Regions from separate parts of the Caldalkalibacillus uzonensis genome, predicted to be linked through region 3. Evidence: riboswitches for the same ligand, from Rfam matches in the RefSeq annotation. Region 3 holds a riboswitch; each other region holds the start of a gene.
The links. A riboswitch is a leader RNA that binds a small molecule or an ion and turns the genes downstream of it on or off. The one in region 3 is predicted to bind S-adenosylmethionine.
Positions count from the first base shown of each region.

Region 1 (7,533 bases), on a different contig from region 3:
TACAAAAGAAAATGACAGCGGTTAGGCTGCCATTTTCCTTTGCTAATCAATTTCATCTGCTGCTATCAAACTTTATCTACTATATAAACTACATTTCGTAAATATGGTACTTAGAAAGCCACCAGCACATTACCTTCGTAACGTTCCTCAATAAACTGGCGCACCTCTTCAGAGTTAAGCGCTTCAGCCAGTTTTTGGATTAAAGGATCATTTTCTCTTTCTTTGACAGTGGCCAATACATTCACATACGGATTGTCCTCAGGGCTTTCCAAAATCAGGGCATCCTCAGCCGGTGTTAAACCAACTTGCAAAGCATAGTTCGTGTTAATAATGGCCAGATCTGCATCTTCATAAACCTGGGCCACCGTGGCTGCTTCCATGCCCTCAAATTGGAAGTTATGAGGATTTTCTTCAATATCCCGAACCGTGCCATAGAAGCCAACATCATCGGCCAGCTTGATCAGATTATGGGATTCAAGCAACTTTAGAATGCGGCCCACCTCTGAAACGGAATCAGGATGGAAAATTTTAGCTCTTTCAGGCAGTTCCTCAATGGAATCGTATTTGACAGAGTAACCACCCATCGGTTCAATGTGTACCCCAGTTACAACCACCAGGTCATAGCCATGTTGTTCATTTTGGCTCTCAAGATAAGGAATGTGTTGGAAGAAGTTGGCATCCAGGTCACCTTCAGCTAAATATTGATTAGGCAATACATAGTCACTAAAAACTTCCACTTGCAATTCAATGCCTTCCTCATCCAACAGCGGTTTGACCACTTCATTCAGTATTTCAGCATGGGGAACCTGAGTTGCTCCCACAACCAGTTTGCCCCCTTCAACCGCAGCCTCTTCCTGGCCCTCTTCCTGTGTGGTTTCTTCCTGAGTCTCTTCAGGTGCAACCTCTTCTGCCTGATCACCTGCCTCACCACAGGCAGCCAAGCCCAAGGCTAAAACAAAGACTAAAGATAGCAATAATAGTTTTTTCATCTCTCTACACCCCTTTTAATGCACAATTTATTGTGTTAGTGATGTATGGTCAACCTTACCGTTTGTCAAGAGCTTTGACAATAAGGTCCCCAACCATTTGAAATACTTGCACGATGATAATAATAGCGATGGTTGCCACCAGTGTTACATCTTCATAGTTCATCTGGAAGCCCATACGGTAGGCGTAATAACCCAGGCCGCCGGCACCGACCACACCAGCCATAGCCGTATAGCCGATTAAGGCAATGCCAGTGACGGTTAAACCAGACACCAGAGCAGGTTTGGCTTCAGGGAGCAGCACTTTAAAAATAATATGCCTGTTGCCAGCCCCCATCGCCTGTGCCGCTTCCACAACCCCTTTGGGAATTTCCCTAAAGGCAATTTCCACCAGGCGGGCGTAGAAGGGAGCTGCTCCTATAATCAGTGCTGGTATGGCAGCGCTCATACCATAACCCACACCGAAGATCATCCGTACATAGGGAATCAGTAAAATAATCAGGATGATAAACGGAATGGAGCGAAAAATATTGACAATGGTTCCCGTGACACGATAAAACCACTGATTTTCCCACGGGTTCCCTTTGGCCGTCATATACAATAACACACCCAAAGGAATACCTAACAGCGCTGTAAAAAACAGTGAGACCACTGTCATATATATGGTTTCATAAGTGGCAGCCCATAACTCATCAAGATAAACATGGGGGAACAGCACCTCCCATACCTCCATCATGACAAGAGCACCTCCACTTCAACCCCTTGGACCTTGAGGTGATCAATCGCCCGGTTCACTTCAGCCTCGTCGCCTGTAACCTGAATATACAGTGTGCCGTAGGACGCATCTTTTAGCCGGCTGATTTTACCCTGTAAAATGTTGACTTCTATTTCAAACTGACGGATGAGCTGACTGATGACCGGTTTCCCGGCTGCCTCTCCCATAAAGCGGCACTCTAAAACCCAGCCGTTATGGACATGCCTTTCCGCTGAAGCAGACAGAGCCTCATCCGATTCTGTCACCTGCTTCACAAACTGCTTGGTGATCTCTTGCTGGGGGTGGTGGAAAATATCAGTGACATCCCCCAACTCAACCACACGGCCCGCCTCCATCACAGCCACCCGGTCACATATTTTGCGGATAACATGCATTTCATGGGTAATCAACACAATCGTTAAACCCAGACGGCGGTTAATCTCCTTTAACAGATCTAAAATCGAATCGGTCGTTTTTGGGTCCAAAGCGGATGTTGCTTCGTCACACAGCAACACATGGGGTTCATTGGCCAACGCACGGGCAATACCCACGCGCTGCTTCTGCCCACCACTCAGTTGGGAAGGATATTGATCTTCTTTGCCATCCAAGCCGACCAGATTAATCAGCTCCTTGGCCCGTTGTTCCCTCTGCGCTTTGGGCACCCCCGCAATTTCCAGGGGAAACATTATATTCTCTTTCACAGTGCGGGACCAGAGCAGATTAAAATGTTGAAAAATCATACCAATTTTTTGCCTTTTTTGGCGCAACTGTCTGGTGGACAAAGTGCTTAAGTCGGTGCCGTCCAGGATGACTTTTCCTTCTGTTGGTGCTTCCAGCAGGTTAATCATGCGGATCAAAGTGCTTTTACCTGCACCACTGTAGCCAATCACACCGAAAATCTCACCCTTTTTGATGGAGAGGGAGACGTGATCCACAGCTGTAATATCCTGCTTTTTAGATTTAAAGCGTTTGACGATATTTTGAATCTCGATCATAAATCCACCTGCTTTCAACCCCTTTAAAGGAGCAAAAAGATGTAATCAAATAAAAAATCCTTTCTGAGATGCAGAAAGGATGTCGTGTACCACTTCATCCTCTCATCTCTCGAAGATATGACATCTTCGCAGGAATTGGCACCTTTCCAGACTATTATCTGGCGGTTGCCGGGTTTCATCGGGCCAGTCCCTCCACCTCTCTGGATAAGAGTGTCACTTGATTATATGATGGTTTTCATCCTGTTTTACTTAACAAGTCGATGTGTATCGACTTCTGAGTAAGTACTATATCACCATATCCCAGACTTGTAAACAGCCAAAATAAAAGATTGTATTTTCAGATCTGTGCGCAAAATAAATAATTAGCCTCCACTGCGGAACGGGGTTCCTTTGTGGAGGGTTGCTGAAATATATTATTTTTCTTTTTGATGTCGCTTTTCTCCTTGTTGTGCTGCTCCTTTATTTGGCCAGGTTGTTTTCTCTCTTTCGGTTTGTCATCGTTCTTTTTTTCACTGCGTGATTCAGAGTTTGCGCGATCAGACTGGACTGGCCTTAACATCATCTTATCTTGACCATTAGGGGGAAACTCGTTCCTCTTTTTAGACAAATGGGCAGAAACAAGCTCCCCATTACCCCGGGAAGAAATACTCTCCTTCCTTTCCAACTCTTCCTCTTCTATTTCTTCCTTACCGCCAGGAGCATCCTGATCATTCATTTTTTCAGGCAAGGTATTGTCTGGAGCAAAATTGTTTTTTTGAGGTTTGTTCTGGCCATTGGTGTGTGGCTGTGGTTGCTCCGTCTGTTTGTTGCTCTCACCTTGTGGCTCGGCTTCCGATAATGAACGGGATAATACCTGGCCAAGTCCTCCTAAATCCCTCGCCAACTCTGAAACGGAACGTTCTTGAATGTCTTCAAGATCTAGATCTAGTTTCTGTTCTAAAGCATAAAGATAGATCATATACTTTCCAGGGGACAGACCTACATCTTGTGCTTTGCGGCGAATATCTTGATTGGTGTTCACTTGGTAAAAAATAAGATAGCGTCCCTGATAAGATTGATCCGATTGACTGTCGTTGTTACTAGCAGATACAGATGTTAGTTCAATCTCTTTCTCATTGAACTGTTCTTCTCTGATACTGGGGCCCATATAGAAACTGTCAGACTGAATTAATTGGGCCTCTGCTTCTAGCAGTGCCGTTACAATTTGTGGTTCATAATCAAGGATATCCCGGTCTCCCACAGCAGATGTGGTGACCAGTACATCGGTCACATCTTGCAAATAGCCTTGATCTTGGGCCATGATTAACATATTGACAATAACGTTATGCAAGGAACGATGGGACCAGTCTTCCATGTACTCTACCAGGCGCTGGCCTTCTGGGTTAAGCCCTTTCAACGTTAGTACTTCCATGGACTTGTTGACACTCATTTCCACACTGGGATTAAGATCAAGATGCACATAGGCTACAGCCGTATGGTCCGGCCCAAGGGCCATATAACCGATCAGGGTTAAAAATAAGATGAGACATGAGGCCACCAAAGCAATTGTTGGAATGTGGAATCGCCTCTTTATAGGCCTATCCACCATTTCACTAGCCGGTAACTCAACTTCATCCCCAATTTGTATCCGTTCCTCTTTCCGTTTCCGTATAGCATGGAAAGTCCCTTCATTCGTCATAACAATGGCTTCAGTTTCTTTAATCTCTAGAACAATGCCTTTTGCCATTCTTATCCCCCCTTTCTCCCTTGGACTTGTTCAGGTTCAATATAAGAGCGCAAGCATTCAAACTGGCCAATATAGATCAAGGCCATCGCTATAATATATTTTCGGTTTCTCTCCACAGTTTTACGACTGCAATTGACAAATTTGAGCAAATGTTTTAAAGGAAGCTGTTTCTTCTCCAGTAAATAGTTAGCAAGTTCAGGTTTACTAGCTAAGATTTTGGCAATCTGTTTGGCATTTTCTCTGGCATCTATGTGTTTTGGGCAGCATTCAACCAAATCGGAAAAAGTAATATCAAACTTTTTTAGAAACAGTTGGTACTCCTGAATCTCCTCTCTTCTTCTTTCTCTATCCATTTCTTCCTTATATTGGGATATAGAGGCGTTGATTTGAGCCAAACTCTCCACTTGTTCCTCTTCATCTTTCGAGTCCTGTTCAAGCAGAATATCCCGGGTCTGTCTGGTTTCTTTACGAATATAATCAATGACCCGGCGACGAATGACCATTTCAGCAAATGACAAAAAATGACTCCCTTGCTCCTCATCATAAGTTTCGATCGCTTCATTGAACGCTTCCAAGGCTATACTATATTCATCCCTAGAGCGATCAATGTATTGCTTACACACTTTTGACGCCACTTTAATCATAAACGGTGTATATTGACTAATCAGTTCATTACGCATGTCAATGTTAACTTTAGCTTGTTGGACTAACTGTTCAATGGCTGGTGATTCTTCTATAGAAACCGCTGATTGTTTGTTTAACCATTTCCCCACAATCATAGATAACAAGGTGCTCACCTCTCAATAATATTAGTATTCGTTGAGCGATTTGCTTTTTACAGGGTTGAGGTGATGAAAAAAGCTGCTGGTCAACCAGCAACTCTATCAATAATGATGGATAATCCAGTGATTTACAAGGTGGAGTTCATCGACTTAGTTTGCTCCCGGCGCAAGCGGTCGCTTAAAACTTTTAAGCGGTACATCAAGTCTTCCTGCCATTTTTGGTCGTTTAATCTTTTGGCCACTGATAATAGATCAAGAGCATGGTCGATTTGCTCCCGCAGCACGTCCTCTGTGGTTCCAGCTAAATCAATACAATCTGTAAACAGCGTTTCTATCTTCTCTATATCGATATAGTCACTCAAATAAACTTCTGGGGCATGATCAGCATGGGCGTATTCCGCCAATATCTCATACTCATCGCGAATTTTTTCGTGCACAGCAAACGACTGGCAAATGGGACAATAGACAATAGGGACGTCGTGTATCAAGGTTTGCTTATATTTTACCGTTCCGATTGCCCCTGTCATACTAGCTCCGCAGCAAAAGCTCATCTCCAGCCCCTCCCTCTAATTAGGTTTAAGACAAGAATTGCGCCATTCCATAAAAAAACAGCATAGTTTTTGGAGAGGTGATCATCTACATCATGGTAAATCGCTCGTTGTGGATTGGGCCCACACTTTAACATAAAGGTTATCACAGGATCGCGGTGAACGCCAGCCACAACTTTTGCTAAATCATCATCAGGTGACATCAGACTCCTTTAAAACCTGTGGAACTGGAAACATGTTTCTGAGCATTAAAGTTGATTTTTAACATGGATATTATATTATAATAATTATAATATAGAAATCATTATCAAATTCTGAAGGAGTGGATCTTGTGAAGATTGTTGTTTATACCAGCATTGGTTGTCCTTACTGTGAAAAAATCAAAAATGACCTAAAAACGTGGGGCTATACCAATTATGAAGAGAAAAATGTTCAAGAGAATCCATCCTATTTTGATGAACTGCATGAGCATGGCATCTTCTCCACCCCAGTCACATTTGTTAATGGTGAGGCTGTTGTTGGCTACCGTCCCAATAAAATGAAACAAATCCTGGGTGTGAACGAAGAGAATCAAAACAACAATGCGAATCAAGAAAACAAAGAGTCCATCTTCCAGCCTGTGGATAAAAAAATTCTTGAAGAAGTGTGGGATTTTGTCACCATTGGCGGCGGTCCAGCCGGCGCATCAGCTGCTGTCTATGCCGCTCGTGGCAACTTGAAAACACTGGTTATTGATAAAGCACCAACCTCCGGTACACTGGCCATCACCCATAAAATTGCCAACTATCCTGGTGTACGCGAGGAATTAACCGGGTTGGCTTTGCTGGAAAGAATGCAGCTACAAGCCAAAGATTTCGGGGCTACTTTTGTGCAAAGCAATGTCATTTCTGTTGATTTCAGCCAGGAGATTAAAGAACTTGAAGTTCCAGAAGGGAAAATCAAGGCCAAATCGGTGTTTATTGCTGTTGGAGCCAAAGCACCGTCCAGCAAAATCAAAGGGGAAGAAGAGTTTACCGGCCGTGGGGTCAGCTATTGCTCCACCTGCGATGCGGCATTCTTTAAAGGTATGACCGTGGCCGTGGCCGGTGAAACGGAAGAAGCCGTTTCTGAAGCTTATGCTTTGAGCAAACATGCTGACAAAGTGTTGTTCCTCATCCCGGGAAGTAAGTTAAAGGGAGATGCCGATGTCAGTCTGGTAGAAAATCTGCCTAATGTCAAAATCTATTGGAAACACCGTATAAAGGAAATATTTGGGGAAAAGAAAGTGGAAGGAATCCGCGTGCAGGATGATCAGCGGGAGCTGGTAACCTGGCATGTGGACGGTGTCTTCCTCTATTTGGCTGGCATGAAACCGGGAACCGACTTCCTGCAGGATGCTGTTGAACGGGATGAAGAAGGCTATGTCATTGTTGACGAAACCTTGCGCACTAACGTTGACGGAGTCTTTGCCGGAGGCGATGCGAGACGCACACCCATCAAGCAGGCCGTCATCTCAGCGGCTGATGGCTGCATTGCTGCCATGGGCGCTGACCAGCATGTGAACAAGCGCAAAAAAATGAGACCGCAATACAGCTGATTCAAGAGTTTGTCGCTAAATCAGGCGGAGAAAGAAAAGGGAAGGGTTATAGTCAGAACCCCTCCCTACCACTAGCTCTGCCTTAGCCATTGCTCTGCCAGCCTAAACGCTCATCAGCTGTTTTGCTTCAGCATGTTAAACACCTGCTGAACATCTTTGTCCCCGC
Region 1 covers NZ_JAUSUQ010000003.1:87,615-95,147, forward strand. Annotated here, with positions in the region: gene J2S00_RS05020 (MetQ/NlpA family ABC transporter substrate-binding protein) at 111-989, opposite strand; gene J2S00_RS05025 (methionine ABC transporter permease) at 1,045-1,722, opposite strand; gene J2S00_RS05030 (methionine ABC transporter ATP-binding protein) at 1,719-2,735, opposite strand; SAM riboswitch class I at 2,835-2,946, opposite strand; gene J2S00_RS05035 (anti-sigma factor domain-containing protein) at 3,073-4,461, opposite strand; gene sigI (RNA polymerase sigma-I factor) at 4,464-5,240, opposite strand; gene J2S00_RS05045 (hypothetical protein) at 5,372-5,794, opposite strand; gene J2S00_RS05050 (FAD-dependent oxidoreductase) at 6,114-7,367, shown strand; gene trpB (tryptophan synthase subunit beta) at 7,481-7,533, opposite strand, start outside.
Region 1: another riboswitch for S-adenosylmethionine. It lies ahead of J2S00_RS05030 (methionine ABC transporter ATP-binding protein); the one in region 3 lies ahead of J2S00_RS11635 (homoserine dehydrogenase).

Region 2 (7,533 bases), on a different contig from region 3:
CACCAAAATCTGCGGCGGACAGATCCGCCTGCTGCAACATAGTGCCCATCGCTCCGTCGATGATGAGTATTTTCTTTTTTAATTGCTGTTCAAACAATGTGCTTGCCATGGTGCAGCTCCCTTTCTTGTTCAGTATGTTGCTTGGCATGAATATAGGTCACCAGTTCCACAGACATCTCATAACGCATAAACGGAGTGATAATATAGATGCCGTTAAACAGGTTATAGGCCGTGTCGATCAAAGATTTGGCGATGGAGATCCCTTCTTGCTGGGAAAGGTGCGGGTCATGAGCCACACTTGCCATGCGCTGGCGGATCTCATCAGTTAATTTAATACCAGGCACTTCATGGTGGAGGAACTCAGCGTTACGTGAACTGGTTAAGGGCATGATACCAATATAAATGGGTACCGGCAAATGTTTTGTTGCTTCTCGGATCTTATGCATGTGCTCATGGTCATATACCGGTTGGCTGATAAAGTAATCGGCTCCCGCTTCTATTTTTTTCTCCAAGCGGCTCACGGCTCGCTCCAGATGCCGGACATTGGGATTAAAGGCTGCAGCAACAGAGAAAGTAGTCTGCTGTTTTAACGGTTTGCCGGAAAAGGACAATCCCTTGTTCATTTGCTTGATCAGTTGAATCAGTTCAAAGGAAGACAAGTCATATACAGAGGTGGCTCCCGGAAAATCGCCGATCTTGGTTGGGTCTCCTGTTACAGCCAGCACATGATGCATGCCCAAACAGTGGAGGCCCAGCAAATGGGACTGCAATCCGATCAAGTTGCGATCCCGGCAGGTGATATGCACCAGCGGCAGCAGATCGAAGTGCTGCCTGATCAAGGCAGCCATGGCCATATTGCTGATCCGGGGTGAGGCCAGCGAATTGTCAGCCATGGTTAAGGCATCAATGCCCGCTTCCTTCAGGGCTTGGGCTCCTTCCAAAAAACAGTCAATGTTCAGGTGTTTGGGGGGATCCAATTCCACAATAATGGATTTGCGCCTTCTCACCACATGCTGCAACTGTTCCTGTCCGCCTTGCGATACTGAATGCGCCTCAATCTCGATCGGTTTGGGTTGTACTTCTTTTTCGGTGATGGGCTTCACATTTTTGAGTGTCTCAGCCATTGCTTTGATGTGAGCGGGGGTGGTGCCGCAACACCCGCCAATCAATCTCACGCCTTGTTCCACGAGCGCCCGTGCCTGCTGGGCAAAATAGTCCGGCTCCGATTGATAGATAAACCGGCCGTCGATATAATCGGGCAGACTGGCATTGGGATAGGCGGACAGATAGGCCTGCTTGGGCAGAGGGATGTTTTCCAGGGAGCGCAACATATGGTGGGGACCCAGGCGGCAGTTGGCTCCGACAATATCAGCTCCGAGCTCTTCCAGTTGGTTAAGGGCTTCACTTAACGAAAGGCCGCCTTGCAGCACACCCACCTCATGCAGAGATACTTGGGCGATAATGGGCAATGTCGTTTCCTGTCTGGCAATCTGCAAGACCGTTTTTAACTCTTCCAGATCATAATAGGTTTCCAATAACAGACCGTCTACCTTCTCATGCAACAGCCAGTAGAGCTGTTCGCGGAAGCTGCGTTTAATTTCCTCCAGCGTGATGGCTTTTTTTCCTGCCCCGCGGATGCCCCCAATGGTCCCCAAAACGTAGGCCCGGTCCTGAGCCGTTTCCTTGGCCAACCGCACAGCGTGCAGATTGATCGATTTTACCGCATCTTCCAGTCCATAGCGGGACAGTTTTGTATAATTGGCGGCATAGGTGTTGGTTTGCAGCACTTGGGCGCCGGCCTCCAGATAAGCCTGGTGAATGTTTTGAATTTGTTCGGGCTGGGAGATATTCAACTCTTCATAACAGTGGCCGACACCATACGAATACAGCAGCGTGCCCATGGCACCGTCGGCAATCAGCAAGCCGTCTTTTAAATCATCCAGTAGAGCCAATGTTAACGCTCCCTTCCTTTCTTAGGGCCGCAAAGGCCCGTTCAAAGTCATCAATTAAATCGTGTACATCTTCCAAGCCGACGGAAAGGCGCAACAGACCGTCGGTAATACCCCGTTTCTCCCGTTCAGCCTTGGGCATGGCGGCATGGGACATTTTGGCCGGATAGGATAAAATCGATTCCACTGCCCCTAAGCTGACGGCAAAGACCGGAAGTTGCACATGCTGGGCAAAGGTTTTGACAGCCTCACCGTCTGTCAGGCGGAAAGAAAGGACCGCTCCGGCCCCATCCGTCTGCAGCATCTGTATAGGGTAGCCGGGATGGTAAGGCAGCCCAGGATAATAGACCTCCAATACCTCGGGCACCTTTTGTAAGTATTTGGCCATCTCATAGGCGGAAGCTGTAGACTGCTTCAAGCGGACCGACAAGGTTTTCAGCCCCCTGAGCACCAGCCAGGCATCCTGCACGCCCAGGATGGCCCCGAAGGCGTTTTGTAAAAAAGCCAGCTGTTCAGCTAGCGCCGGTTCCTTGACCACAACCAGTCCGGCGACCACATCACTATGGCCAGCGATAAATTTGGTGGCACTGTGAATGACCACATCAGCTCCCAGTTCCAGGGGCCGTTGCAAGGCCGGGGTCATCAGTGTATTGTCCACAAAGGTCAGGCAGCCGTTCGCTTTAGCCAATTTAGCCACTGCCTGAATATCCGTAATTTTGAGCAAAGGATTAGAAGGTGTTTCCACATACAGCACTTTCGTATTGCTGCGGATATGGGAGGCCACCTGGTCCAAATCGGTCATGTCCACAAAGGTGTACTCGATGCCAAAGCGGCTGAGCACCTGGGTGACCATGCGGTAGGTGCCGCCATATACATCTTCACAAATGAGGACATGATCGCCCTTGGACAAGAGCAGAAAGGCAGTGGAGATGGCGGACATGCCTGAAGCAAAGGCAAAGCCTCTTGTGCCCCCTTCCAGTTCAGCAATGGTTTCTTCCAGTGCTTCCCGTGTCGGGTTGCCCGATCGGCTGTAATCATAGCGGCCAAAACGGTCAATATTTGGCTGGTGATAAGTTGAGGCATGGTGAATGGGCACACTGACGGCCCCTGTGTGGGGATCCCATTTATGTTTGTTGTGCAACAGGCGGGTTTCAAAACAAAATTCTTCACTCATCTCGGCTGACCTCCTCATCTGGCTTGTTCCACTTGCCCAGATTTTAAAGCAGCAAAGGCTTGCTCCAAGTCGGCAATCAAATCGTCCACATGCTCCACACCCACGGAGAAACGCAACAAGCGGTTACACACCCCGTATGCCGTGCGCACCTCTTCAGGAATGTCGGCGTGGGTTTGGGTGGCGGGATAGGTGATGAAACTTTCTACCCCTCCCAAGCTTTCAGCAAAGGTAATTAATTGAAGGTGCTGCAGGAAGGGATTGACCCATTCTTCTTTTAAGATGCGGAAGGAGAGCATCCCTCCCCGGCCCGGATACAGCACATCGGTCACACAGTCATGCTGCTGCAAATAGGCGGCAATCTGCCGGGCATTGGCCTCATGCTGTCTCATGCGTAAGGCCAGTGTCTTCATACCACGCATCAACAGCCAGGAGTCCAGGGGGGAGAGGGTGGCACCGATGGCGTTATGATAATGAAACAAACGTTCACATAATGCTTCTCCCTTGGCCACAATCAGTCCGGCCAGCACATCGTTGTGTCCGCCCAAATATTTGGTGGCGCTGTGAATGACGATATCTGCCCCTTGTTTGATGGGCTGCTGCAAAAGTGGCGTGTAAAAGGTGTTGTCCACGATCAGTAACAGGCCATGTTTTTTAGCCACCCGGCTGACCGCACTGATATCTGTCTCCTGCATAAGCGGATTGGTCGGTGTTTCAATAAAGATAGCTTTGGTGCGAGGGGTGATTCGTTTTTCAATTTCCTCTGTACATCGTGGATCAACATAATGGAAGTTCAGCCCCCAGCGCTTCCAGCCTTCTTCAAACAAGCGGTACGAGCCTCCATAGAGATCCTGGGAAACGACCCACTCGTCCCCTTGCCCAAACAAGGACAAAATAATCTGAATGGCCGCCATACCTGAACTGGTGGCAAATCCCCGGTCGCCACCCTCCAAATCAGCTATAGCCTGCTCCAGAATGGCCCGGGTCGGATTGCCTGTACGGGAGTAATCATAGCCCGTAGACTGGCCAATGCCGGCATGGCGGTAGGCGGTTGAAAAGTAGACCGGAGCCGATACCGTCCCGGTTTCTTTCTCACTGCGGTTTCCGATTTGAACCAGCTGAGACTCTAGTTTCAATTGGCTCATCTTAGCTCATCCCCACCTTTGCTCTGCTTTGATGAAATAAAAAAGCCTTCTTCTGATAAGAAGAAGGCAAGACTAAGCGGGTTTCCGTTAGTTTGTCTTCCTCTTATCTTTCAAGTTGAATCAAGACAACTTGACTCAACTTGCTGGAATTAGCACCTGGCCAGCAATACAAGCTGGCTGGTTGCTGAGGTTTCACAGGGCCAGTCCCTCCACCTCTCTGGATAAGAAAAAGAACAACACTCGTATTCAGTTATGTATGACTATTAAAACAACTATATAACTAATTTATTGATTTGGCAATAGGAAAATGTAAAAAAATTTAGCAATCCCGGAATGTGGTTAATTGACGCCCACGGGACAGTGTCGTTCAATGATCTGCTTTTTCAGTGATTTCCTATCAAAAATGATCACCGATTTAGGTGAAAATTTATAACCTATTTATCAGAGGGCATTTTAGGCTCATGTCTATCCTTTTGCAGCGGCCCCAAGTTTTTGACTTCTTTTCTGAAATTAGGAATTGACAGACAGCGAGGGATTATATATGATACTTTAAAACAGCAAAATTCCATAATTCATAGTTGATTAATGTGAATTGTGTTATTAACCGTGTTGGCACGTATCATGTATAGAACCGAAAGAAAGGTAAAGGTGAAAATCGATGCTGTTAACCTTTATCGCCATTGTCATTGCCTTGTTTTTTGCCATGAATATTGGGGCCAGCGGAGCAGCGGCCACCATGGGTGCGGTGTATGGTGCGGGAGCGGTCCGCCAGAAGACGCTCGCTTTGCTGCTTGTGGCTCTAGCAGTCTTTTTGGGTGCAGTCTTGGGCAGCGGAGAAGTGGTGAAGACGATCGGCAGCGGGATTATCCCCACTGATATCCTCAATGTGCCGATTGTGCTGATTATTTTGGTTGGAGCAACCAGCACGCTGTTTATCGCCAATCTGCTGGGTATTCCTTTGTCAACCAGTGAAGTGACTGTGGGATCGATCGTTGGCGTCGGCATTGCCTTTCAGGCCTTGTATGTCTCCAATCTGCTCTACATTGTCTCGTTTTGGATCATTGTGCCGGTAGTTGCCTTCAGTGTGGCTTACGTATCAGGCAAAGGGATTCTGTGGTTTGAGAGACGCTATCCTGACCTGAAAAAGGGAGGCAAATGGCGCAAAGCTCTTATTGCCCTCCTCATCTTCACCGGGTGTCTGGAGGCTTTTTCAGCAGGGATGAATAATGTAGCCAATGCCATCGGCCCTTTGGTAGGAGCGGGACTGTTGGATGCAACGCAGGCCATCTGGCTGGGTGGGGCCTTCGTGGCACTGGGAGCGGTCTTGCTCGGCGGAAGGGTACTGGAGACCAACGGCAAACGGATTACCTCCCTCTCTCTGCTGCAAGGCAGCGTGGTGTCAGGAACAGGAGGTACATTGGTGGTCTTGGCTTCACTGCTGGGCATCCCAGTTCCGCTTACCCAGGCTACCACATCGGCCATTTTGGGTGTGGGGACCGCAGAGAATGGTTTCCGCTTATGGCAAAAGAATGTGATCGTTCAAATTATCAAGGTGTGGATTGTGTCACCTATTCTTTCGCTGGTGGTTTCATACACCTTGGTTCATATCATCCTGGAGCCTAATCCATATGTTGTTATTGTTGTTTTGAGTGTGTTTGTAGGTACATTTGGCACGCTCAGTTTATTAAAAACCATCCGGCAAGACAAGAAATCGATTCATGAACAAGGAGGCGGGATTTAACCATGGGTGTTACATTCTCTTACACGACCTTGCCTAAAGAGGAGCTGGCCGAGGTTAACCGGCAGCTGGAGCAAAAAGACACCCTGGATGTGATCAAGTGGGCTTACGACCAATGGGGTGATGAGTTGATTTACGCCTGCAGCTTCGGGGCAGAAGGCATGGTGCTGATCGATTTGATCAGCAAAGTCAAAGCCGATGCTAAAGTCATTTTCTTAGATACACACCTTCATTTCAAAGAAACTTACGGTCTGATTGAAGAGGTCAAACAGCGCTATCCCCTATTGCGAATCGAGATGATCCAGCCTGATCTTTCCCTGCAGGAACAGGAGAAACAGTATGGTGACCAATTGTGGTTACATAATCCTGATCAATGCTGCCGGCTACGTAAGATCATCCCTCTGCAAAAAGCGTTGACCGGGGTCAAAGCTTGGATGTCCGGACTACGGCGAGAACAGTCGCCGACTCGGGCCCACGTCCAGTTTGTCAACCTGGATCATAAGTTTCAATCGATCAAGGTTTGTCCCCTCATTCACTGGACATGGGAGGAGGTGTGGCTGTACATTAAAAGCTTTAACCTTCCCTATAATCCGCTGCATGATCAAGATTATCCCAGCATCGGCTGTGAACCTTGCACTCTGCCTGTGCAAGGAAAGGCTGATTCCCGGGCAGGCCGTTGGGCCCACTCAGCTAAGACCGAATGCGGGTTACACAGCCAATAAACATGGTCAGCCGTCCGAGTGAGTGCTTGTTTTACGGGTATATCACTTGTTTGACATAAAGCAGGAAAAGGAGGAGAGAGGATGAGTCTCAGTCAGCCTCATGGAGGAAGATTAATTAACCGTTACCAACCTGATGTTGATTTGTCTCTCATCAACAAACAGGTGGAACTGGACACAATTGCTTTGTCAGATTTGGAATTGATTGCGAATGGCGCCTACAGTCCCTTGGAAGGGTTTATGGGAGCAGATGATTATGTGCAAGTGATCCAGCACATGCGCCTGGCCAGCGGTGAAGTATGGAGCATTCCCATTACGCTTCCCGTCAGTGATGAAGCAGCCAGCACAATTAGGGAAGGCGATCTCGTCAAACTGACCTATGAGGGGACGGTATATGGATTAATCGAGGTGCAGGAGAAGTACCGTCCCGATAAAACGATAGAAGCCAAGCAGGTCTACCGCACCACAGATGTCGCCCATCCAGGGGTAAAAAAACTGTTTGAACGGCCCCCTGTCTATCTGGGAGGACCGGTTACGCTGGTTAAACGCCCGCCTAAGAAGCGCTTTGCTGAGTTTTATCTGGATCCTGAACAGACTCGTGCCCGGTTTAGGGAACTGGGCTGGCGCACAGTGGTTGGGTTTCAAACCCGCAACCCGGTCCATCGTGCCCATGAGTATATTCAAAAATGTGCCCTTGAGACCGTGGACGGTTTGTTCCTTAATCCCCTGGTGGGTGAAACGAAGGCGGACGACATTCCGGCGGATGTACGCATGGAAAGTTACCAAGTGCTGTTGGAAAATTATTATCCGG
Region 2 covers NZ_JAUSUQ010000010.1:107,070-114,602, forward strand. Annotated here, with positions in the region: gene metH (methionine synthase) at 1-109, opposite strand, end outside; gene J2S00_RS13625 (bifunctional homocysteine S-methyltransferase/methylenetetrahydrofolate reductase) at 90-1,952, opposite strand; gene metC (cystathionine beta-lyase) at 1,936-3,123, opposite strand; gene J2S00_RS13635 (methionine biosynthesis PLP-dependent protein) at 3,138-4,265, opposite strand; SAM riboswitch class I at 4,366-4,493, opposite strand; gene cysP (sulfate permease) at 4,924-6,006, shown strand; gene J2S00_RS13645 (phosphoadenylyl-sulfate reductase) at 6,009-6,725, shown strand; gene sat (sulfate adenylyltransferase) at 6,807-7,533, shown strand, end outside.
Region 2: another riboswitch for S-adenosylmethionine. It lies ahead of J2S00_RS13635 (methionine biosynthesis PLP-dependent protein); the one in region 3 lies ahead of J2S00_RS11635 (homoserine dehydrogenase).

Region 3 (7,533 bases):
TGGCACCGTTTATCCTGGCTATTCTAGTTCCTTTTCTATATAAGACTTTCCGCAATATTCATACCGGATGGTTTGTTCTACCCTTACCCATACTTTCGTTTACCTATCTCCTTCAATTTATTTCTAATGTATCAGGTAGACAACCTGTCACTGCAACCGTTCCTTGGATCCCTGCACTGGATATTCACTTTACCGTATATGTCGACGGCTTAGGGCTGTTATTTGCCTTGTTGATCACAGGCATCGGGGCCTTGGTTGTTTTGTACTCCATTTATTACTTATCTAAAAAAACAGAGGCTTTAAATAACTTCTATGTCTATCTGTTGATGTTTATGGGCGCCATGCTTGGTGTGGTCCTTTCCGATAATTTAATGGTCCTGTATGTGTTTTGGGAATTAACCAGTTTGGCTTCCGCCCTGTTGATTGCCTACTGGTTCCATCGGGAGAAATCCCTGTACGGTGCCCTGAAGTCAACCCTGATTACAGTAAGCGGCGGTTTTGCCATGCTGGCCGGCTTCATTCTGCTCTATGTGATCACCGGTACATTCAGTATTCGTGAACTGATTGGACAAGCTGATGTTGTCGCTGAACATACTTTGTTTTTACCAGCGATGCTGCTGATTCTCGTAGGTGCTTTTACCAAGTCAGCGCAATTTCCGTTCCATATCTGGCTGCCAGATGCCATGGAAGCACCGACACCTGTCAGTGCTTATCTGCATTCAGCTACGATGGTCAAAGCCGGAATTTACCTTGTAGCACGTTTGACGCCTGTTTTTGCCGGTGGGGCAGAGTGGTTCTGGCTTGTCTCCGGATTCGGAATTGTGACCCTTTTTTGGGGCTCATTCTCAGCTGTGAAACAAACCGATTTAAAATCGATTCTTGCCTTTTCAACAGTGAGCCAGCTGGGCCTGATTATGTGTCTTTTGGGGTTGGGGTCGGCCGCCATGTATTACGGTTATGGTGATGAATCACTGATTTATACTAAAGCAGTGCTGGCCGCAATGTTTCATTTGATTAACCATGCCACCTTTAAAGGGTGCCTGTTTATGGTTGTCGGCATAGTGGATCATGAAACAGGCACAAGGGATATCCGTAAATTAGGCGGGCTGATGACGTTGATGCCCATTACGTTTACACTGGCCGTCATTGGTGGTTTCTCAATGGCCGGACTGCCGCCGTTTAACGGCTTTTTAAGCAAAGAGATGTTTTTCACCGGTGTGCTCTTGGCCACCAAATTGGATATCTTCAATGCAGAGACTTGGGGCTATCTCTTCCCTGTTTTAGGCTGGATTGCCAGTGTGTTTACCTTTGTTTACTGTATGATTCTGGTCTTTAAAACATTCACCGGGAAATACCAGCCTGAGAAACTGGACAAAAAACCGCACGAGGCACCCATGGGCATGCTGGTGCCGCCTATTATTCTGGCCTCGCTTGTTGTTGTCTTTGGCTTTTTCCCCAATATTTTGTCCTATACTATCCTGGAGCCGACAATGGCTTCCATCTTGCCTGCGTTAGTCGGCCCCAATGAACACTTTATCGTTCATATTACTTTCTGGCACGGTTTTTCAACTGAATTGTTCATGACCATGGGGGTTGTCGGGCTGGGCACCTTGTTGTTTGTGGGGCTAAACCGTTGGACAGGGGTTTACGGTTTGTTCCCGCAAAGATTGGCCCTGAATCACTTATATGATCAAAGTCATATCGGACTGGAAAGATTCTCTTCCCGCGTAACCCGCTTGCATATGACTGGGTTTATCCGCGATTATCTTGCCTATATATTTGCCTTTTTTATTGTGATATTGTTAAGCGCCCTGGTGCTTTTGAATGCCTTTAATCTTGAGTTCGTACACTCTGCTCCCATTAGTTTTTACGAGCTGATTTTAAGTGTGGTGATGGTCATTGCGGCCTGTGCCATTCCTTTAGCTAAAACTCGTTTAATGGCCATCATTGCAGCGGGGGTTGTCGGTTATACATTGGCTCTCTTTTTCGTTATATTCCGCGCACCGGATCTGGCGCTGACCCAGCTGATTGTTGAAACTGTATCAGTCACCTTGTTCCTGCTCAGTTTTTACCATTTGCCTGAACTAAAACAAGAAATGTCCAAAGTCCGTTTCAAATTAACCAACTTGCTCATCGCTTTAGGCGTGGGGCTGACAGTCACACTAATTGCCTTTTCCGCCCATTCAACCCGTTATTTTGAATCCATATCCCAATATTTTCTGGAAGCCAGTTATAAAGAAGCAGGAGGCAAAAATGTGGTCAACGTCATCCTGGTTGACTTCCGTGGATTTGATACCCTGTTGGAGATCCTGGTCCTTGGTATCGCTTCGCTTGGCATTTTTGCTCTGATTAAGCTGCGCAAGCCTAGGGGGAATGAAAGTTGAGGTTTAATGATGTGATTTTACAAACCGTGACCAAAGCGGTGGCCTTTATCATTTTGACGTTCTCCATTTATATCTTTTTTGCCGGACACCATGACCCTGGTGGAGGCTTTATAGGCGGATTGATGACGGCCTCCGCCCTTGTCCTCCTGTACATTGCCTTTGATATGGACACAATGAATAAAGCTATCCCCCTTGATTTTAAAATGGTTACCGCTGTTGGTTTACTGACGGCCGTGTTAACAGGTGTGGGCTCATTTTTCTTCGGTGTTCCCTTTTTAAGCCATACATTTGGCTATTTTGATCTGCCTGTTCTGGGTGAAACAGAGCTGGCAACAGCCGTCCTGTTTGATATTGGTGTCTACCTTACCGTCGTAGGGGTCACCATGACCATTATTCTGACAATCGGAGAGGATGAGGGATAATGGAAATCCTGATGTCAATTGTTGTCGGTGTCCTCTTTACGGTGGGCACATACCTGGTTTTGACCAAAAGTTTGCTGCGGATCATCTTGGGAACAGCTGTCTTAAGCCACGGTGTCCATTTGCTGTTATTAACCATGGCCGGTTTGAAGACGGGTGCGCCTCCGTTGTTGGGGGAACAGGCTGGATCCTATACGGATCCTCTTCCACAAGCCCTGATCCTGACCGCCATTGTGATCAGTTTTGGTGTGACGGCCTTTTTCTTTGTCCTGGCCTACAGAAGCTACCAGCAATTAGGAACTGACGATATGGAAAAACTAAGGGGAAATGACGATGAATAATGTAGTGATTTTACCTGTCGTTATACCGCTTATCACAGGGATTGTACTCATTCTGGCCAAAAAAAATCTGAATTTGCAGCGCTCGTTAAGCGTGCTCTCTTTTGCCGCATTAATAGTTGCCGCTGGAAGGCTCGTTCATTTGGCGGCAACTGAGGGCATCCAAACCTTATATCTTGGCAGCTGGGTACCGCCATTTGGCATTGTATTGGTGGCTGACATGTTTGCCTCTTTGCTGGTCCTGACTGCGGGAATCGTTAGCCTGGCCTGTCTGTTGTATTCATTCAGCGCCATTGACAAGGACCGGGAATCCTACTTTTATTATCCACTCGTGCAGTTTATCGTAGCAGGTGTATGCGGCTCTTTTTTGACCGGTGATATTTTCAACCTGTTCGTTTTCTTTGAAGTGATGCTGATTGCTTCCTACGCTTTGATTTCTCTAGGTGGAGAGAAGCGCCAGCTGCGTGAATCACTGAAGTACGTCCTGGTCAACATTATCTCTTCCGTTATGTTTGTCATGGCAGTGGCTTACCTGTATGCCACACTGGGAACTTTAAACATGGCTGATTTATCGCTCAGAGTGGCTGCAGTAGGACAAGAAGGCATTGTGACCGTTATAGCCATCTTATTCATGATTGTTTTCAGTTTGAAATCAGCTTTGTTTCTCTATTACTGGCTGCCCGGTTCCTACAGTGCTCCCCCTGCACCCATTGCGGCTCTTTTTGGGGGACTGTTAACCAAAGTGGGGATCTATGCTTTGTTCCGCTCCTTTACACTGATTTTTTATCATCAGCCTGAAGTGACACATCAACTGCTGGCCTGGCTGGCCGGACTAACCATGGTGCTGGGTGTCCTTGGGGCTGTGGCACACTGGGATGTAAGAAAAATTCTGGCCTATAACATTGTGGTCGCCGTGGGCTTTATTGTATTTGGACTGGCCGTATCATCCTCTACCGCCCTATCCGGTGCCATCTATTATCTGCTTCATGACATGATCATCAAAGCGCTTCTCTTCCTGTTGGGGGGTTCCATGATTGCCGTGGCAGGTACCGGTCAATTGCGCAAAATGGGCGGTTTGATCAAGCGTTATCCGGTTCTAGGCTGGATGTTTTTCATTGGTGCTCTTGCTCTGGCAGGCATTCCTCCTTTAAGCGGCTTTATCGGGAAACTGTTGCTGATTCAGGGAGGCCTGGAGCAAGGTTTGTATTGGCTGGTAGCTGTCAGTCTGGGGACAAGCTTGCTGGTTTTGTATTCCATGCTGAAAATCTTTATGAACGGTTTCTGGGGAGAAGAAAAGAATCATCAAGCCCAAGGGAATGGCTCTATCACCCGTCACCTTGTTCCCTGTGGCTTTCTGGTTGCCCTGGCCGTTGGGCTGGGACTGGGGGCGGAATGGGTAATTCCTTACATTCAGATTGCAACCGAAACATTGCTTAACCCCGAGTTATATATTCAGGCCGTGCTAAAGGAGTAGATGGATCATGCCTTTTCAAATTTTGCTTAACCTTATCCTGGCCCTTATCTGGGTTTTGTTAAATAACAGTTGGGATTTGGTCACATTTTCCATTGGTTATGTGCTTGGGTTTCTACTCATCTTTGCCTTAAGACGGTTTCTGCCCTATTCGTTCTATGGCCAGAAAATTGTGGCCGTTGTCAAGCTGCTGCTGCTGTTCTTAAAAGAGCTTATCCTCTCTAGCATTAGTGTCATCAAGCAAATCATAAAACCTGATCTGGATATTCGTCCCGGGATCTTTGCCTTTGAAACACAATTAAAATCTGACTGGGAAATTACAACTTTGGCCTGTTTGATTTCGCTGACACCGGGAACATTAACCGTCAGCGTCACCCCGGACAAAAGTATATTATACATTCACGCCATAGATATTCCTGACGCCGAACAAACCATTGCCCAAATTAAGGACTCCTTTGAGCAGGCCATTATGGAGGTGAGCAGATAACATGTTTGCTTATCTCCTCATGACTGCCCTCATGATCATCGCAGCTTCAATTCTTATATCACTTTACCGTGTGATTAGAGGCCCGTCCATGCCCGACCGCATCATTGCTGTCGACACCATTGGCATCAACATTATCGGCATGGTGGCTATTATCTCCATGATGCTGGAAACACAGGCATTCCTGGAAATTATTTTGTTGATCGGCATATTGGCCTTTATTGGTACAATTTCCTATGCCAAGTTTTTAGAAAGAGGGGTTGTCATTGAGCGTCGTCGAGATCAGTAAAGGAATTGTCGGTTTGCTTTTGCTTTTGGGTGCGGTTTTAAGTTTATTAAGTGCCATTGGCATGATTAGACTTCCTGATGTATACACACGTTCTCATGCTGCCACCAAAAGTTCCACTCTTGGTGTCCTGTGTATTTTGACCGGGGCTTTCCTCTATTTTTGGTGGGTCAAAGGCATCTTTAGTGCAGGGCTCTTACTCGGTATTGTTTTCGTCTTTGTTACGGCACCAGTGGCCGGCCATCTGATTTGCCGGGCCGCCTATCACATTCAAGTTCCATTATGGGAAAAATCAGTGCAAGATGATCTTAAGCAATACTACACTCAAAATCAGGAGCTGCATTCAAACAAATAACAGCCAATTGAATTCTCCAAATGAAACCAAACAACGAGTGATTACGTGCCCTTTTACACCCGGGCACGTTTTTTCATTTAACGAACAACACACCAGCTTCAGACAACAGATTAGACTCTTTCACAGTGACTCAAAATCACTGATGGATTGAACCTCCTTGTTACTTTTCAGCATATTGTATAACAGCAAAAAAATTGGTGTAAGGAAACTTTTTAAATATTTAAAAGTTTGGTTGAGGGGGAGTGATCATGCTTGAAGTATGTGCGGCCATTATCGGCTTGCTTTTGGTTATAATCACGAATAAATTGAAAAAGAAAATAAGGGACAGATAATGATTGACAATGAGAGGCATTTCACTTAAGATAATACCAAAGATTAGCAATGTTGATTATTTGAATAGCTTGTGTCATCACTCTTATCAAGAGAGGCGGAGGGACTGGCCCAATGAAGCCCGGCAACCGCCAGCTTAGGCTGGAAAGGTGCCAATTCCTGCGAAGATGGTTCCATCTTCGAGAGATAAGAGGAAGGATGCTTGTAAGTATATGCACCCCCTTCCTCAAGAAGGGGGTTTTTCATTTATCGTGTTTGTAGTGAACTTGAGAATAGGTTCTGTTGAGCAGAAGACCTTAATGGCAAACGAAAGGGGAATATGTTGATGCTGCGGATCGGATTGTTGGGATTAGGTACAGTGGGTAGCGGTGTCTATGAAGCCATTTCCACCGAAAAAGAAAGGCTGACACGGCTGCTGGGTGATGAGGTAGAAGTAGTCAGCATTCTTATCAAAAACAGCCGTAAGGAACGTCCTCATGTCCCCCGGGAACTGCTGGTGACAGATTTTAAGTCATTTGTCGCCTGTAAACCTGATGTGGTATTTGAGGCCATTGTGGGGGTGGATCCCGCTTACTTTTATGTCTCTTACCTATTAGAAAACAGCATTCCTGTCATCTCGGCCAACAAGGAGCTGATTGCCAAACGGGGACATCGCTTGGAACAGATCGCCAGGCAAGCCGGGACCTACCTCAGTTATGAGGCCAGTGTGGCCGGCGGCATTCCCATTTTGTCTGCTTTGAAAACTTCTTTGCTGTTTAATCAAATCTCACAACTCCAAGGTATCCTTAATGGAACAACCAACTATATCCTGACCAAGATGAGTCAGGAAGGGAAGCCTTTCAGTGACGTTTTGCATGAGGCACAAGCATTAGGGTATGCCGAAGCTGACCCCACCGCAGACATTGAGGGATGGGATGCTTTATATAAGCTGCAAATTTTAGCCTATTATGTTACGGGAACTTGGGAGTACAGTGCCACTTTAACATGCCGGGGCATTACCGGAGTTGAACCCTGGCATATGGAAGTGGCCGGGCAATTGGGCTTGACCCTGAAGCTGGCTGCGCTTCTGACAAAAACGGCACGAGGGGTTGAAGGTCGGGTTGAACCTGTCTTTTTACCTGCTGAACATCCGTTGTCCCAAGTGAATGGGGTAACAAATGCCATCATGGTCACGGGTGATTTGGTGGGCCAGTTGGTCTTCCAAGGACCTGGAGCAGGCAAGAAGCCAACAGCGAGTGCCATGCTTGAAGACTTAGTCTTCTGTCACCGCCAGTTTAAAGCCGGATATGTTCCATCCAATAATGTCTCTCTGATCCCTTTCGAGGAAAATGATGCACAGCAAAGTAACAGAGCCGATGAGAATCAGCCCTCCCTGCACAATACAAGCGATTACATTATCGCTTTTTGGCGGCAGTCGAAAGGACAGCAGGGGCTGGAGAGATTGATCAAAAACTGTCAAGGAGAAT
Region 3 covers NZ_JAUSUQ010000008.1:112,168-119,700, reverse strand. Annotated here, with positions in the region: gene J2S00_RS11670 (Na+/H+ antiporter subunit A) at 1-2,384, shown strand, start outside; gene J2S00_RS11665 (Na(+)/H(+) antiporter subunit B) at 2,381-2,806, shown strand; gene J2S00_RS11660 (Na(+)/H(+) antiporter subunit C) at 2,806-3,144, shown strand; gene J2S00_RS11655 (Na+/H+ antiporter subunit D) at 3,137-4,615, shown strand; gene J2S00_RS11650 (Na+/H+ antiporter subunit E) at 4,623-5,099, shown strand; gene J2S00_RS11645 (Na(+)/H(+) antiporter subunit F1) at 5,101-5,385, shown strand; gene mnhG (monovalent cation/H(+) antiporter subunit G) at 5,363-5,737, shown strand; SAM riboswitch class I at 6,150-6,260, shown strand; gene J2S00_RS11635 (homoserine dehydrogenase) at 6,393-7,533, shown strand, end outside.